One region of the Streptomyces sp. NPDC026301 genome, then DNA from elsewhere that is predicted to be linked to it. Evidence: riboswitches for the same ligand, from Rfam matches in the RefSeq annotation. Region 1 holds a riboswitch; each other region holds the start of a gene.
What was found. A riboswitch is a leader RNA that binds a small molecule or an ion and turns the genes downstream of it on or off. The one in region 1 is predicted to bind cyclic di-AMP.

Region 1 (4,117 bases):
GCGCACGCAGGCGCTGTGGAAGGTGGACACCCACATGGCGTTGGCGCGCGGGCCGACCAGCTCCTCCACGCGCTCCTTCATCTCGCCCGCGGCCTTGTTCGTGAACGTGATCGCGAGGACCTGGCCGGGGTGGACGCCGCGCGCGCCGAGCAGATGCGCGATGCGGTGCGTGAGGACGCGGGTCTTGCCGGAGCCGGCGCCCGCGACGATGAGCAGCGGCGCGCCCGTGTGCACGACGGCGGCCTTCTGCTCGTCGTTCAGCCCCTCCAGCAGCGCGGCCGGGTCCACTGCGGGGCGGGCGGCGCCGTCGCGGTAGTACGCGTCCCGCTGCACGGGCGCGTCGAAGCGGCCGCCGAAGAGGTCGTGCGGCACCTCCTCCGCTGCCGGACGGTCCTCGTCCTCGGGAGGCGGCGGCTCCTCGTCCTTGGAATCGAGGTCCGCCAGGAAGCTGTCGTCAAAGAGGCTGCTCATCGCCCACCGAGTCTAGGCCGCCCCACCGACAACCCGGCCCCGGCCGCGAAATTCCGGGGATTACGGGGGTGCGGAGAATACGGCACGAGGCGGGCGGTCACGGGCAGAGAACGGCACCGGACAGTGCGTGGTCGGAACCGGTCCGGCATCGACCCGGACACGACGAGATCACGAAAAGGTTTCGGGCATATCGAACATCAGCCTTCACAGAAGTCACACGAGTTGGCTACCGTGCCGACCGGGCAGCCCGCCCCACCGCCCGGCGAAAGCGCCGGCACGGGCCGCCCCGCCGAGTCCGTACCGCCGCACCCAGGGCGGGCCGGAGCCGGGGACCCACACGCACGACCGGGGTGAATCGGCCGGCACGGAGCGATCCGTACGGCCGTAGGGCACCTTCCGTAGTACGGCCGCAGCGATGCGGCACGCGCCCGAACCCGACAGCTAACCCGGTAGGCGGTCCACGGAAGGAGTCGCCGGCCTTGGCGTCTCATCGCAAGCCGCGCACCCGCATCCTCGCCGTGCCCGCGCACCGCCGTACGGCGGCCGGGCTCACCACCGCGGCGCTCGCCTCCGTCACGCTGCTCACCCAGAGCGCGGACGCGGCACCCAGAAACCCCAAGCCCTCCATAGAAGAGGTCAAGAAGAAGGTCGACGGCCTGTACCGGCAGGCCGAGGTCGCCACCCAGAAGTACAACGCCGCCAAGGAGCGCGCCGGCACGCAGCGCGAGAAGGTGGACGGGCTGCGCGAGGCCGCGGCCCAGCGGACCGAGAAGATGAACGAGGCCCGGCGCGAGCTGGGCACCTTCGCCTCCGCGCAGTACCGCTCCGGCGGGCTGAGCCCGACCGCCCAGCTGATGCTGGCCCGGGACCCGCAGCAGTTCGTGGACCGCAACCACCTGATGGAGCGGCTCACCGGCCGCCAGCAGGAGGCGGTCGCCGACTACCAGGACCAGCAGGCGCAGGCCGCGCGCAAGCGGGCGCAGGCGACCCGGAGCCTGGAGGAGCTGCAGAAGTCCCAGGAGTCACTGAAGACGTCCAAGCGGGACGTCCAGGACAAGCTGACCGAGGCCCGGCAGCTGCTGTCCCGGCTGACCGCGCAGGAGAAGGCGCGGCTGGCGGAGCTGGACCGCAAGAAGAAGGCCGAGGCGCAGCGCAAGGCCGAGCGGCTGGCGCGGGAGCAGGCCGAGCGCGAGCAGCGGGAGCACCAGGACGACGGATCGGGCGGTACGGACGGCGGGTCCGGGACCGGCTCCGGGGGTGATACCGGGTCCGGTACGGGGTCGGGCTCCGGGGTGCCCGATGGTGCGTACGCAACCAAGGCGGAGAAGGCGCTCACCTTCGCCCGCGCGCAGCTGGGCAAGCCGTACGTGTGGGGCGCGACCGGCCCCACGTCGTACGACTGCTCAGGGCTGACCCAGGCGGCGTGGAAGGCGGCGGGCGTCTCGCTGCCGCGGACGACCTGGGACCAGGTGAAGACCGGCACGCGGGTCGCGACGAAGGACCTTCACCCCGGTGACCTGGTGTTCTTCTACGACGACATCAGCCACGTCGGGATGTACATCGGCGACGGCAAGATGATCCACGCGCCGAAGCCGGGCGCGAGCGTCCGCGTGGAGTCGATCTACTACATGCCGATCTACGGGAGCGTACGGCCGGCCTGAGCGGCACATGCCCGGAAACGACGAACCGCGCGACCGCCCCGGAGAACGAGGCAGTCGCGCGGTTCGTCGCGCCGAAGGTGGGGCGGCTCAGGTCCAGAGCAGCGCGATGAAGATGTTGACGACCGTGAGCAGGCCGACGAGCCCGAAGAGCGGCTTCTCCACCTTCTCCTCGTCACGCTTCACGTAGACCAGGCCCAGGATCACGATCAGGACGGCGAGCTTGACGCCGATCTTGATGTTGTTGACCGAGTAGTCCTGCATCTGGTTCAGGCCGACCAGGATGACGCCGGTCACCAGCATCGTGATCGCGCCGTGCAGCATCGCGGGCACGAAGCGGGCGGTGCCCGCGCCCATCGCCTTCATCTGCGTGAGGAAGCCGCCGAGCAGCGAAGCGATGCCGATGATGTGCAGCGCGACGAACACATTGATCACTACGTCCATAGTGGTCGATCGTAGCCCCGCCCCCGGCCCGGCCCTCGGGCAGGGCTGCCGTCGCTGCCCCGGCCCACCACCGGCCCGCCACCGGTCGGCACCTGCCGGTATCCGTCACCCCGTGGCCGAAAGCGAGCAATCCATGGCAGCGGAATGGACAAATACCGGCATTGCCCCGCCTCATGCCCGCCGGCAGGTTTAGCGTCCTCACCCAGGCGGTCGGCTCCCCATCGCCGTCGGATCCGCCCCGACGGCCGTCGGCCGCCCCCGCCGAGGTACGGCGGCGGCCCGCTCCCCCTTGTTACGGACCGCCGCCGTACCGCCCCCGTACCGCTCCCCTGTGCTTTGCTGTCGCGAGGAGAAACACGGGATAACTGGCGCCACACCAGTAACGAAAAACGATCCAGTCATCAATCAATTCCGCCACGGAATTCCGACCGTACGGTCGGAATTCAATGCAGCCGCGGTACATGGCCGCTCACCACGAAGTCCCGCAGCAGGTCCATCGCCCGCCGCGGCGCCTCCCGGAAGACGCCGTGCCCCGCCTTGGCCAGTACGTGCAGCCGTACGTCCGTATGACTCAGCCGGTGCGCGAAGCGGCGGGCCGCCGACGCGGTCGCCACCGGGTCCTGCTCCCCCGCCAATATCATCGTCCGGCACGCGAGCCGGTCCAGCCCGCGCCAAGGGTCGAACTCCCGCGCCAGCACCATCCGGAAGTGGTCCAGCACATCGTCGTTCCAGCGCACCCGGCGCAGCCGGTCCGGGCCGGCCGGGTCCCCGCCCGGCTGCTGCGAGTACAGCGGCAGGCAGATCCGCTCCCACGCGTCGGTCATCTCGTCGCCCGTGTCGCCCGCCCAGTAGCGCAGCGCGACGTCCCGGGCCTCGGCCCCTCCCAGCCGTTCGAACATCTCCAGCCGTTCGTACGTGTCGCCGGGCATCACGCTGTCCAGCACCAGCCCCGCGAACCGGTCGGGGTGCCGGATGGCCGCCAGCAGCGCGACCCAGCCGCCGCTGGACGTACCGACGAGAACGGGCCGTTCGATCTCCAGCGCGTCGCAGAAGTCGATCGCGTCGTCCGCCCACCGCTCCCACGTCCACTGCAGCGGCCCACTGCGCACGGAACGACCACTTCCGCGCTGATCCAGGTAGATGACCTGAGCGAAACCGGCCGCGGCGGAAAACTCCGGCTTGAACAGGGTGTGATCCGCTCCCGGCCCCCCGTGGAGCAGCACGATCGTCGGCCGTTCGGCCATGTCCGGGCCGTCCGTCACCAGTTGGGCTCCCTCCACATCGAAGTAGAGCCGAACACCATCACCGATATGTACCCGCACGGCCCTTGACCTCTCTCAAGTAGCCTGATTTTCCAAGGATTCGGGTGGCCCCCGCAGCGTTATGCAAGGAGGCCGAATTCCATCGTCACTATTGCGAAGCTCTCGCAATACGATCGGGTCCGTGGACACAATGACCGAGCACCACCGCGTGCCTGTGGCACGGCCGGAGGTCGTACGCGCTTGGGTGGACGGCTGGGTACGTTCGCGCGGCACGGACGGCGC
Region 2 (4,117 bases), on a different contig from region 1:
CGAGAGGCGCGGAGCCAGCCACCCCGCAAGGCCCGGAATCGATCGCTCCGCAAGACGCGGATCCGGCTATTCCGGAAAGCGCGGAGTAAGTCGTTCCGGAGGGCGTGCCGTCCGGCGCGCAAAAGGCGCATAGCGCATCGTCCCGGGCGGGGCGGGCGCCCGCTTCCGACGGCCCGTCAGAACGGGAAATCGCGGACGTACCGGAATGCGCCAAGGGTGCCCGGGTCGAGACGAACTGACCTGGCGTCAGCAGCGTGATCTACGCGTGATCTCCGCTACACCGGGTTGAGACCGGACCGGGCCCCCGCTACCTTGCGTGCGACAACTCAAGCCGCCGCTCGAAAGGCACTCGCATGCGCTCCGGCAACGGTAGACACCGCCGCCCCCGTCAGGCTCCCGCCCTCCTGGTGGCGGCCTCCGTCACGGGGGCCGGGCTGGCCCTGCCGCTGCTGACGGCGGGCGGGGCCCAGGCCGCCGACACCGCCACCTGGGACCGCGTCGCGCTGTGCGAGAGCGGCGGCACCTGGAGCGCCAACTCCGGCAACGGCTACTACGGCGGGCTGCAGCTGACCCTGCAGATGTGGAAGGACTACGGCGGCGAGTCCTACGCCGAGCGTCCGGACCTGGCCAGCCGCGCCCAGCAGATCGCGGTCGCCGAGTCGGTACTGAACGACCGCGGCCCGGATGCCTGGCCCAGCTGCTCGGTGAACGCCGGCCTCGACCTGGACGGGCTGATACCCGACGTGGACCCGGGCAGCACGCAGACGCCCGCGCCGCAGCCCTCCGACGACGGCTCCGCGAGCGGCAGCGACTCCGGCGACACCCAGCCGTCGGGCGGCGCCACGGACGGCGCCACGGATGGTGCCACCGACGAGCCGTCGGCCACGCCCTCCGCCACGCCGTCCGGCGACGGCACGGACTCCGGTGACGCGCGGCCCTCCGAAGGCGCCTCCGAGCAGCCCACCGCCGACCCGTCGGCCGACCCCACCACCGACCCGTCGACCGCTCCGTCGACCGAGCCCTCGGACTCCGCGCAGCCCTCCGAGGGGGCCACCGAGCCGCCCGCGTCGTCCGACGGCGGCGCCTCCGCGCCCGGTACCGGCCGGCACCGCGGCGGTACCGACGACGGCAAGGACGGGCGTCCCGAGGGGCGGCACGCCTCGCGCGGCGGTGACGCCCACCGCGGTACCGGGGAGGGCGACGGCGTGTACACAGTGCGGCCGGGCGACAGCCTCTCCGCGATCGCGGAGGAGCACGGGCTGGCCGAGGGGTGGGCCGGCCTCTACGACGCCAACGAGGGTGTCGTCGGAGCTGATCCGGACCTTATTCAGCCAGGTCAGCGCCTCGACCTCGGCCAGTGACCGCGGGCCGCACGGCGTAAGTGCGGGATGGTTGCCCCCATTTGGGGAAAGTGAGACATGGGTCTCGTCCCGAGGTATTCCGTCCGCCCTGTCCGTTCTTTCCATACCGTGTTCGACCTGCGCAAACGGATGCCACCGGTGATCGAAAACCGCAAAGTGTCCTGCGAAAAGGTGGTTTGAACCGCCGAGGGGTGTGTGTTTACGTTCTTCACCGCTCGCACCAAGCGAGCCCGCCGATCATTCGCCGAATCCTGCCGGTGATCGGTCGGACAACCGTCGCGCAAGCGCCGTAGGCAGGAGCGGGGGACCCAAGGTAAGTGCCGTACGCAGCGGAAACGCAGCGGCCGGCTTGGGGTGAAGCCGGATGTGCGACAGCGCATCCGGCCGGGCCACTCACAGCCCGAACCCGACAGCTCACCTCGCAGGCGTCGGTGAGGGAGAACAACATGCTCAAGGGCAAGCACCGCCGCCCCTCGAAGGCCGTCCGTGTCGCCACGCTCGCCGGTGTCGCAGGCGCCGCCGTGGCCGTCCCGCTGATGGCCGCCGGTTCCGCCAACGCCGCCTCGGTCGCCACCTGGGACAAGGTCGCCCAGTGCGAGTCCGGTGGCAACTGGTCGATCAACACCGGCAACGGCTACTACGGCGGCCTGCAGTTCAACAACAGCTCCTGGGCCGCCGCGGGTGGCACCAAGTACGCCCCGCGCGCCGACCTGGCCACCAAGGACCAGCAGATCGCCACCGCCGAGAAGCTGCTCGCCATGCAGGGCCCGGGTGCCTGGGGCTGCGCCGGTGCCGGCGGCCTGACCGCCGGTGGCCCGTCCGCGCAGGTGAACACCGGTGGCTCCGGCCAGGTCCAGCAGCAGGCCGCCCCGAAGCAGGAGGCGCCGAAGCAGCAGGCCGCGCCGCAGCAGCAGGCCCCGAAGCAGCAGGCCGCGCCGCAGCCGCAGCCCGTGCAGCCCAAGGCCGACCCGAAGCCGGTGACCGGCCACGGCAACTACACCGTGAAGTCCGGCGACACCCTGGGCAAGATCGCCAAGGCGCACGGCGCCGACTGGAAGACCGTCTACGCGAAGAACAAGTCGGTCGTCGGCGGCAACCCGAACCTGATCTTCCCCGGCCAGAAGCTCAACGTCTGAGCCGGTACAGGCCGGCACCTCAACGTCCGAGCCGGTACCCGGCAGGCGTGAGAGCCGCCCCGTGAGACCGCCCCGCCGCGACGCGTCCCCCCGAGCGCGCCACGGCGGGGCTTTCGCGTTGGCGCGGCGGGGCAGTGCACCGGCATCCGGGCGGGCCGCCGCTCAGATGCGTACGGACCGTTTTGCCCGGTACGTCCGCTACAAAATGCGGACGCTACCTCCCGTATTGCGGGCCTTTGGGTCCTTTTTCGTCTCACAGACGGGGCTAGGGGCAGGCGTAGGAGCCGTGGGCCGTTAGGCTCGTGCTGCAGAACTCCAGAAACCCACGAAGGAGACAACGTGCCGTCGATCGACGTCGTCGTAGCTCGCGAGATCCTCGACTCGCGAGGCAACCCCACGGTCGAGGTCGAGGTCGGCCTCGACGACGGCAGCACCGGCCGCGCGGCCGTGCCGTCGGGCGCCTCCACCGGCGCCTTCGAGGCCATCGAGCTGCGTGACGGCGACCCGAACCGTTACCTCGGCAAGGGCGTCGAGAAGGCCGTGCTGGCCGTCATCGAGCAGATCGGCCCCGAGCTGGTCGGCTACGACGCCACCGAGCAGCGCCTCATCGACCAGGCGATGTTCGACCTGGACGCCACCGACAACAAGGGCTCCCTGGGCGCCAACGCGATCCTGGGCGTCTCGCTGGCCGTCGCGCACGCCGCGTCCGAGGCCAGCGACCTGCCGCTGTTCCGCTACCTCGGTGGCCCGAACGCGCACGTCCTGCCCGTCCCGATGATGAACATCCTGAACGGCGGCTCGCACGCCGACTCCAACGTGGACATCCAGGAGTTCATGATCGCCCCGATCGGCGCGGAGTCCTTCTCCGAGGCGCTGCGCTGGGGCGCCGAGGTCTACCACACCCTCAAGAAGGTCCTGAAGAACAAGGGCCTGGCCACCGGCCTGGGCGACGAGGGCGGCTTCGCCCCGAACCTCGGCTCCAACCGTGAGGCCCTCGACCTCATCCTGGAGGCCATCACGGAGGCCGGCTACGCCCCCGGCCAGGACATCGCGCTGGCGCTGGACGTCGCCGCCTCCGAGTTCTACAAGGACGGCGTGTACGAGTTCGAGGGCAAGAGCCGCTCGGCCGCCGAGATGACCGAGTACTACGAGGAGCTCGTCGCCTCGTACCCGCTCGTCTCCATCGAGGACCCGCTCTTCGAGGACGACTGGGCCGGCTGGAACGTCATCACCGAGAAGCTCGGCACCAAGGTGCAGCTGGTGGGCGACGACCTGTTCGTCACCAACCCCGAGCGCCTGGCCCGCGGCATCGAGGAGAACTCGGCCAACGCCCTCCTGGTCAAGGTCAACCAGATCGGTTCGCTGACCGAGACCCTGGACGCCGTCGAGCTGGCCCAGCGCAACGGCTTCAAGTGCATGATGTCGCACCGCTCCGGCGAGACCGAGGACGTCACCATCGCCGACCTGGCCGTCGCCACCAACTGCGGCCAGATCAAGACCGGCGCCCCGGCCCGCTCCGAGCGCGTGGCCAAGTACAACCAGCTGCTGCGCATCGAGGAGATCCTCGACGACGCGGCGGTGTACGCGGGCCGCAGCGCCTTCCCGCGTTTCAAGGGCTGA
Region 3 (4,117 bases), on a different contig from region 1:
CATCAGCGGGCTCGACGTCGCCGCGCGGTACGAAGCGGCGCAGGCGGATGCCCGTATCGGGGGCGATCTGTACGCCGTGCAGGACACCCCGCACGGCGTACGGCTCATCGTCGGCGACGTGCGGGGCAAGGGCCTGGAGGCGGTGGAGGCCGCCGTGATCGTCATCGGCGCCTTCCGGGAGGCCGCGGAGCAGGAGGCCACGCTGGAGGCGGTGGCGGGGCGGCTGGAGCGGGCGCTGCAGCGCGAGGGGAGCCGGCGGGCGGGGCTGGACCAGTTCGAGGGGTTCACCACGGCGGTGCTCGCCGAGGTGCCGTCCGAGCATCGCGGCGTGCTGCGGGTGCTGAACCGCGGCCATCCGGCGCCGCTGCTGCTGTGCGCGGACGGCACGCTGCGCGAGCTGGAGCCGCGGGCCCCGGCGCTGCCGCTCGGGCTGAGCGAGGTCGCGGGCTGGCCGGACCGGGCCGACCAGGCCGATTTCCCGCCCGGCGCGATGCTGCTGCTGTTCACCGACGGGGTGACCGAGGCGCGGGACAGCGGGGGCGTGTTCTACCAGCCGGCGGTCCGGCTGGCCGGCCGGCTGTTCACCGGTCCCGACGCGCTGCTGGACGCCCTGGTGGACGACGTGGCACGGCACACGGGAGGGGAGACGGCGGACGACATGGCCCTGCTGGCGCTACGAAGACCGGAGGGGTAGGGACGGTGCCTCCTCCAGCCACTGCACGCTCTGTCCGTGCTGGCCCGTGAGGGCGACCGGGTGGCCGTCGAGCGCGAGGGTGAGCTGGTGCGCGTCGGCGGGGCGCGGTCCGGGCAGCCACGGCAGCACGCTGTGGTGCTCGTTGGAGACCCAGTGCCCGGCCCGGTCCACCAGGACCGACCGTACGACCCGGGCGAACTCCTCGCGGCGCTCCAGCGGCAGATACGTCAGCACGGCCGTGTGGAAGACCACCAGCGTCGCGTCGCGCGGCGCCCGCGCGGCCAGCGCGGGCAGCTCGTCCAGGAGGTCGCCGCGCACGAGCGGAGCCGGCGGTGCCTGCCGTACGGCCTCGATGGCGTCGCGCTGACGCCGCTGACGTTCCGCCGCATCGGGCGTCGACCCGGGCCAGATCAGCGCCTGGAGCCAGCGCACGTCGTCGGCGTCGGCCACGTCGAGCGGGTTCAGGTCGATCCCCGCCCGCCAGGCGATCCGGGGCAGCCCGGTCGGTACCGGCGTGCCCGGGGACGTACGGCAGGAAAAGACGACCGGGCTGTCCGGAGCGCCGAACTCCGGTCCGTCGTCGTAGCGATAGCGGTACCGGTCCGGGTGCAGGCACAGCCCGGCCGACGCGCCGACCTCCAGGAGCGCGAGCGGCTGGGGGAGCCGGGCGAGGAGCGGCAGCAGTGTGGCGCAGCGCGCGGGTTCGTTGGTCTGCGTGAGCCGCCGCATCATGACGTCGCGTACGTCGTCCCAGTGCCGGATCGTCCACTCGCGCCACGTGCGGTACGCGAAGTCGCCGCGCGGCCCCTGGTCGGCGTGCGGGCCGTCGAGGTAACGGACGGCGGCGAGCAGGAGATTGGGCTGCTGCTTGTTGCCGGGCGGCAGGGAGGCGCCCAGGAAGTCGCAGAATTCCGGGTCCTGGCTGATGCGGGCGGTCAGCTCCTCATGCGCTTCGGACTCGCCCCGCGCCTGCTGCCACGAGAACTCCGCGTACCGATCCGCCACTGCCTGCGCGCTGTTGACGACCATGATCAGACGTTACTGCTCTCACTGTACGTAATCGCTGCGCACCCCTCCGCATAACAACTGACAAACGATCAGTCCGCTACGGGTTTCCGATGCCCGGTCAACTCGCCCCCATTTGGTCATGACTGGTGGCATAAGTCCAGCTCAGCGGGCGTACGGATTCCGGGGAACGCTTGGAATCCGGCCGTCCCGTCCATTACTGTCCGATAACGCAGCGCGGTCGGACCAGCCGTCGCAAGAGGCGGCACCGCGCGGCCGACGCCGAATCCCATAAGCGCACTTCACCACCGCACCACCTGCCCAGGGAACCGGGGAACCACCACCTTGGGGTGAATCGGACGACTCCCCCCGGAGCCGCCCGTAGGAGACCTTCCTGCTCCGAACCCGTCAGCTAACCCGGTAGGCGAGAAGGAAGGAAAGGAGTGCGCCCCCGTGGCGTCCAACAAGCCTGCCCCCGACCCGTCTCCCGGGTCCCCGCACCTCGCGCACGACTCGTACCGCACCCACGATGCGTACGCGGCGCACGGCACCCACGAGTCCCCCAGGACGCACGCCGAGCCGGCGCCCGCCGACACCGCCACCTTCCCCGCCGTGAGCGATCCGGGTGCGGCGGGCGGCCCGTGGGAGGAGTGGAACCCCACCGAGGAGTCCGTACGCCCCGTACGCGGCCGGCACCGCGTGGCCAAGCAGCGCGGCGGCGGCCTCGCCCGCAGCAGTACGGTCCTGGGCGTCGGCGTCATCGCGGCGGTCGGCGCGGGCGGCATGGCCTCCGCGCAGGGCAAGCCGCAGGTCTCCATATCCATGCCCGACCTGGGCAGCATGGCCGAACACGTATCCGAGAAACTCCCCGCGGCGGAGAGCCTGCCGGGCATCGGCGGTCTGGTCTCCCACGACTCCTCCGGTACGGGCGCGGACGGTGCGCAGGGCGGCCCGTTCACCCGGGCGGGCGGCGGCGAGTCCGCGCAGGGCGGCGGCGAGGCGCTCCGCGCCCGCATCCTGGAGCAGGCCGAACAGGCGCAGAGCTCCGCCGACCAGGAGGCCCGCGAGACCGCCGAACAGGCCGCGGTCCAGCAGGCCGAGGCGGACGCGGCCGAGCGCCAGAAGCACGCCGAGAGCGCGAAGAAGAAGGCCGCGGCGGAAGCCAAGGCCAAGGCCGAGGAAGAGGCGCGCAAGAAGGCGGCCGCCGCCCGCGCCGCCGAGCTCGCCGAACTGGCCAAGAGCTACACCCTCCCGGTCTCCTCTTTCACCATCACCGCCACCTTCGGACAGGGCGGCGACCGCTGGGCCGCCGACCACACAGGGCTGGACTTCGCCGCCCCGACCGGTACCCCGGCCAAGGCCGTGCACGGCGGCACGATCACGCAGGCCGGCTGGGCGGGCTCGTACGGCTACCGCATCGTCGTCACCCTCGACGACGGCACCGAGCTCTGGTACTGCCACCTCTCCTCGATGGTGAAGACCTCGGGCAAGGTGAACGCCGGCGACGTCATCGGCCGGGTCGGCGCCACTGGCAATGTCACGGGCCCGCACCTCCACCTGGAGGTCCGCCCGAGCCCGGACACGCCGGTCGACCCGATGCCGTGGCTGCGCGACCACGGGCTGAAGGTCTGACGACGACGCCTGACGACGACGCCTGACGACGACGCCTGACGACGACGTCTGATGACGACGTCTGATGACGACGATGGCGTGAAGGTCTGAGAACGCCCGCTCTCCGGGGTCGCCTTCGGGGTCGTCTTCGGGCGCGCCTTCGGGCCATCCTCCGCCCGCCGGGCTTCCGTCCGCCCGTCCGGGGCACTTGTCCGCCGTCGCCGCCGCCTCGTGCGCCCCGCTCCGCCGCGACCGGGAACCGGGCGTACTAGCAGGAGGGGAGAGGCGGTGGCCGACGGCCGGGTCTCCGCGTAGCGCGGGCCCGCACACCACGGCGGCCCTGATGGCCACCCGCACACCGCGGGGGCCATCGGGCCGCCGGGCGTATCTTCGGCCGTCCGGCGAGCGCAACCCATCCCGCTCCCGCAGAATGAACGGGCCCCCGCCACCGCGCCCCAAGAAGAACGGCGCCGAGCCAAGGACGGCCCCAGTGGAGTGGACCCTCGAAGTTGTCACCGTCCCCGTCACCGACCAGGACCGTGCGAAGCGCTTCTACGAAGAACAGTGCGGCTTCAAGGCCGACGTGGACTCGCAAGTCGCCGAAGGGGTACGGATCATCCAGCTGACCCCGCCCGGTTCGCGCTGCTCGATCGCCCTCATCCAGGGCCTGCCGCCGGCACCCGGCCAGTCCGCCATGGCCCCGGGCTCGCTCCAGGGCCTGCAGCTGTGCGTGGTGGACATCGAAGCGGCCCACGCGGAGCTGGTACGGCGCGGGGTGGAGGTCGGTCCGGTACAGCATCTCGGCGC
Region 4 (4,117 bases), on a different contig from region 1:
TGGGCTGGCTGGACGTGAAGACCTCGCACGGCGTCGAGGTGCCCGCCATCGAGCGGGCCGTCGACGAGGAGCTGAAGCGCTTCGCCGAGGAGGGCCCGACCGCCGAGGAGATGGAGCGCGCGCAGGCCCAGTTGGAGCGCGAGTGGCTGGACCGCCTGGAGACGGTCGCCGGGCGCGCGGACGAACTGGCCCGGTACGCGGTGCTGTTCGGCGACCCGCAGCTCGCGCTGAGCGCCGTACAGCGCGTTCTGGACATCACCCCGGACGAGGTGCAGGCGGTCGCCGCCGCCCGGCTGCGCCCCGACAACCGCGCGGTGCTGGTCTACGAGCCGACCCTGCCCGCCGGGGCCGAGGCCGCGGCCGCCGGGGAGCCGGAGCCCGCCGCGGCCGCCGTCCAGAACGACACCGAGACCAAGACCGAGGAGGCGGCCCAGTGACCGACGCCGTGACCCCGACCATGACCTTCCACCCGCAGCCGCAGGCCGGGCAGCCGAAGCCGTGGGCGTTCCCGGCCCCGGTGCGCGGCGCGCTCGGCAACGGCCTGACGGTGCTGCGCGCCGACCGCCCGGGCCAGCAGGTCGTGGCCGTCGAGATCAACCTCGTCGCGCCGCTGGACGCCGAGCCCGAGGGCCTGGACGGCGTCGCCACGATCATGGCGCGGGCGTTCTCCGAGGGAACCGACAAGCACGACGCCGAGGAGTTCGCCGCCGAGCTGGAGCGCTGCGGCGCCACGCTGGACGCGCACGCGGACCACCCCGGCCTCCGCGTCTCCCTGGAGGTGCCGGCCTCCCGCCTCGTGAAGGCGCTCGGCCTGCTCGCCGACGCCCTGCGCGCCCCGGCCTTCCCGGACAGCGAGGTCGAGCGCCTGGTGCGCAACCGCCTGGACGAGATCCCGCACGAGCTGGCCAACCCGGCCCGGCGCGCCGCGATGGCCCTCTCCAAGGAGCTGTTCCCGGCCACCTCCCGGATGTCCCGGCCGCGCCAGGGCACCGAGGAGACGGTGGCGCGCATCGACGCCGCCGCTGTCCGCGCCTTCTACGAGGCGCACGTACGCCCCGCCACGGCCACCGCCGTCATCGTCGGCGACTTCACCGGGGTGGACCTCGACGCGGCGCTGGAGGAGACCCTGGGCGCGTGGACCGGCTCCGCCGCCGAGCCGGTGGCCGCCTCCCCCATCACCGCCGACGACAGCGGCCGTGTGGTCATCGTCGACCGGCCCGGCGCCGTCCAGACGCAGCTGCTGATCGGCCGCATCGGCGCCGACCGGCACGACCGCGTCTGGCCCGCCCAGGTGCTCGGCACGTACTGCCTGGGCGGCACGCTCACCTCCCGCCTGGACCGCGTGCTGCGCGAGGAGAAGGGCTACACCTACGGCGTACGGGCCTTCGGGCAGGTGCTGCGCTCCTCCGGTGACGGCACGGGCGCGGCGATGCTGGCCATAAGCGGTTCGGTGGACACGGAGTCCACGGGTCCGGCGCTGGAGGACCTGTGGAAGGTGCTGCGGACGCTGGCCGCCGAGGGCCTGACCGACGCCGAGCGCGACGTGGCGGTGCAGAATCTGGTCGGCGTGGCGCCGCTGAAGTACGAGACGGCCGCCGCCGTCGCCGGGACGCTGGCCGACCAGGTCGAGCAGCACCTCCCCGACGACTTCCAGGCGGAGCTGTACCGGCGCATGGCCGAGACCGGCACGGTCGAGGCGACCGCCGCCGCGGTCAGCGCCTTCCCGGTGGACCGGCTCGTCACGGTCCTGGTGGGCGATGCCGCGCAGATCGCGGAGCCGGTGCGGAAGCTGGGCATCGGCGAGGTGTCGGTCGTCACGGGCTGACGCGGGGCGGGCCGGCGGCGGTCGCGGACCGGCGCCGTCCCGGGGCGGTTGCGGTGGTGAATTCGCCTGCGCGGTACGGCGGAAGGACGGGCCGGAACGCGTCGTACCGGTCCCGTCACTGGGTGTCTTGAACCGTGCCAACGCCGCTCACATAGCAGGACATAAAGGGTCCCGGGCCGCCAAAGCGGCCCGGGATCTTCGTTTTTGTCCGGAATGCTGTAGGTGGTTGCCTCCGCCCCGTGTGGCGTCCGGCACAAACTCTCGATTCTGTTTGCTGATCGCGAGATGTCCCCTTTAGCGTCGGTCCGGCTGTTCGTCAGAACTGCGCCGCGCCCGCGGCCGCCGGACAGTCATCGCCGAGTCCCCGTACGGCGCGAGCCAGGGGAGCCGGGGACCCACATGTCCCCTTGGGGTGAATCGGCGTCCTCTCCGGAGGCCGCCGTAGGAGACCTTCCTGCTCCGAACCCGTCAGCTAACCCGGTAGGCGAGAAGGAAGGAAAGGAGTGCGCCGGTCATGGCGTTCACCCGTGCCACCGGCAAGCACCGCCGCCCCGGCCGTGCTGCCCGGACCACCCGCAACATCGCCGGCATAGCCGCCGCGACCGGTGTCGTCGTGTCCATCGCCTCCCCGGCGCTGGCCGCCGCCGAGGACCCGGCCGCCACCGACACCGGCCTGACCCGCGCCATCGCCGACACCGGCGACCGGGTCGCCGACAACATCGTGGCCCAGGCCGACGCGCAGGAGGAGGCCGCCGAGGTCGCCGCCGCCCGTACGCAGGTCGAGGACGCCGCCGTCAAGAACGCCGAGGCCGCCAAGAAGAAGGCCCAGGAGGCTCAGCGCAAGGCCGCGGCCGAGGCGGCCGAGAAGAAGGCCGCCGCCAAGAAGAAGGCGGCGGAGAAGCGCGCCTCGCGCTCCGACGCCCGTACCACGCTCAGCGCCAGTGGCTTCGTCGCGCCGATCGCCGGCAGCTACGTCTCCACCCCGTACAAGGCGTCCAGCGGCCTGTGGTCCTCCGGCAGCCACACCGGCATCGACTTCCACGCCGCCTCCGGCACCGCCGTCCACGCCGTCGGCGCGGGCACGGTCGTCGAGGCCGGCTGGGGCGGCGCGTACGGCAACAACATCGTCCTCAAGATGAACGACGGCACCTACACCCAGTACGGCCACCTGTCGTCCATCGGCGTCTCCGTGGGCCAGCGGGTCTCCGCGAACCAGCAGATCGCGCTGTCCGGCAACACCGGCAACACCACCGGCCCGCACCTGCACTTCGAGGCGCGCACCGGCCCGGAGTACGGCTCGGACATCGACCCGATCGCGTACCTGCGTTCGCACGGCGTCAGCGTCTGAGGGACCCGAGCCTCTGAGGGGCCGCGCACCGTACGGCGTTCCCCGTGTACCACCCGAAGCCCCGGCCCCCGGCCGGGGCTTCGGCGTCTCCGTATGCGCTCCCGTTGCGCTCCCGTCCCCGCCTCCCCGGAACTCCCGCCCATTGGCCAAAAAATATCCATGAATTCGTGACGGCCATCGGAAATGCCGGTCCGGTGTCATAGAGTCACGGAAAAGGCGCCGCCCGGACGGCGTTTCCAGAGGATTACGGCGGAGGCACGGACGATGCGAGGGAACATTTCGGCGCATGCGGTCTGCACGGCGATTCGCGACGACATCGTCTCCGGAACGTTCCCGCCCGGCTCCCGGCTGATCGAGGAACTGCTCGCGTCCCGGTACGGCGTCTCCCGCGTCCCCGTACGCGAAGCGCTGCGCACGCTGGAGTCCGAGGGGTTCGTCACCACGCGGCGGCACGCGGGCGCGTGTGTGGCCGAGCCGACCGAGCAGGAGGCCGCCGACCTCCTGGACATCCGCCTCCTCCTGGAGCCCCTGGGCGCCGCCCGCGCCGCGGCCCGCCGCTCGGCCGCCCATCTGAAGGTACTGCGCGGCCTGGTCCGCCTGGGGCGTGCGAGGGCCCGCCACGGCAGCGCCGCCGACCTGCGGCAACTGGACTGCTGGTTCCACGAGACGCTCGCCCAGGCGTCCGGCAGCGCGAGCATGACGGCGCTGCTCACCCAGCTGCGCCGCAAGATCGACTGGGTGTACGCGATCGACCTGGACCAGCCGTCGCCCGGTGAGGCGGACCGGTCCTGGCAGGAGCACGGCGCGATCGTGGACGCGGTGGCGCGCGGCGACGCCGAGCGCGCCCGCGCACTGACCGCCGCCCATGTGGAGCACGCGCTGCCCGCCCACCGGCTGCGCCGTCCGGCGCCGGCGGTGAGGGAAGTGAAACGGTCCGTAAACAC

Region 2: it holds a riboswitch for cyclic di-AMP, as region 1 does, so the genes downstream of both, ACZ4MH_RS15440 (transglycosylase family protein) here and ACZ4MH_RS10500 (C40 family peptidase) in region 1, are expected to answer to the same signal.
Region 3: it holds a riboswitch for cyclic di-AMP, as region 1 does, so the genes downstream of both, ACZ4MH_RS26795 (M23 family metallopeptidase) here and ACZ4MH_RS10500 (C40 family peptidase) in region 1, are expected to answer to the same signal.
Region 4: it holds a riboswitch for cyclic di-AMP, as region 1 does, so the genes downstream of both, ACZ4MH_RS25300 (M23 family metallopeptidase) here and ACZ4MH_RS10500 (C40 family peptidase) in region 1, are expected to answer to the same signal.

What each region holds. Positions count from the first base shown of each region.
Region 1 covers NZ_JBVHPN010000005.1:177,323-181,439, forward strand. Annotated here, with positions in the region: gene pcrA (DNA helicase PcrA) at 1-471, opposite strand, end outside; cyclic di-AMP (ydaO/yuaA leader) riboswitch at 763-942, shown strand; gene ACZ4MH_RS10500 (C40 family peptidase) at 951-2,132, shown strand; gene ACZ4MH_RS10505 (hypothetical protein) at 2,220-2,573, opposite strand; gene ACZ4MH_RS10510 (alpha/beta fold hydrolase) at 3,017-3,835, opposite strand; gene ACZ4MH_RS10515 (GNAT family N-acetyltransferase) at 4,026-4,117, shown strand, end outside.
Region 2 covers NZ_JBVHPN010000008.1:29,133-33,249, reverse strand. Annotated here, with positions in the region: gene ACZ4MH_RS15450 (cytochrome P450 family protein) at 1-89, shown strand, start outside; gene ACZ4MH_RS15445 (transglycosylase family protein) at 408-1,361, shown strand; cyclic di-AMP (ydaO/yuaA leader) riboswitch at 1,637-1,804, shown strand; gene ACZ4MH_RS15440 (transglycosylase family protein) at 1,808-2,497, shown strand; gene eno (phosphopyruvate hydratase) at 2,837-4,117, shown strand.
Region 3 covers NZ_JBVHPN010000017.1:21,273-25,389, reverse strand. Annotated here, with positions in the region: gene ACZ4MH_RS26805 (PP2C family protein-serine/threonine phosphatase) at 1-694, shown strand, start outside; gene ACZ4MH_RS26800 (DUF2332 domain-containing protein) at 674-1,723, opposite strand; cyclic di-AMP (ydaO/yuaA leader) riboswitch at 1,999-2,141, shown strand; gene ACZ4MH_RS26795 (M23 family metallopeptidase) at 2,153-3,331, shown strand; gene ACZ4MH_RS26790 (VOC family protein) at 3,801-4,117, shown strand, end outside.
Region 4 covers NZ_JBVHPN010000015.1:72,357-76,473, reverse strand. Annotated here, with positions in the region: gene ACZ4MH_RS25310 (M16 family metallopeptidase) at 1-437, shown strand, start outside; gene ACZ4MH_RS25305 (M16 family metallopeptidase) at 458-1,825, shown strand; cyclic di-AMP (ydaO/yuaA leader) riboswitch at 2,170-2,327, shown strand; gene ACZ4MH_RS25300 (M23 family metallopeptidase) at 2,340-3,173, shown strand; gene ACZ4MH_RS25295 (GntR family transcriptional regulator) at 3,438-4,117, shown strand, end outside.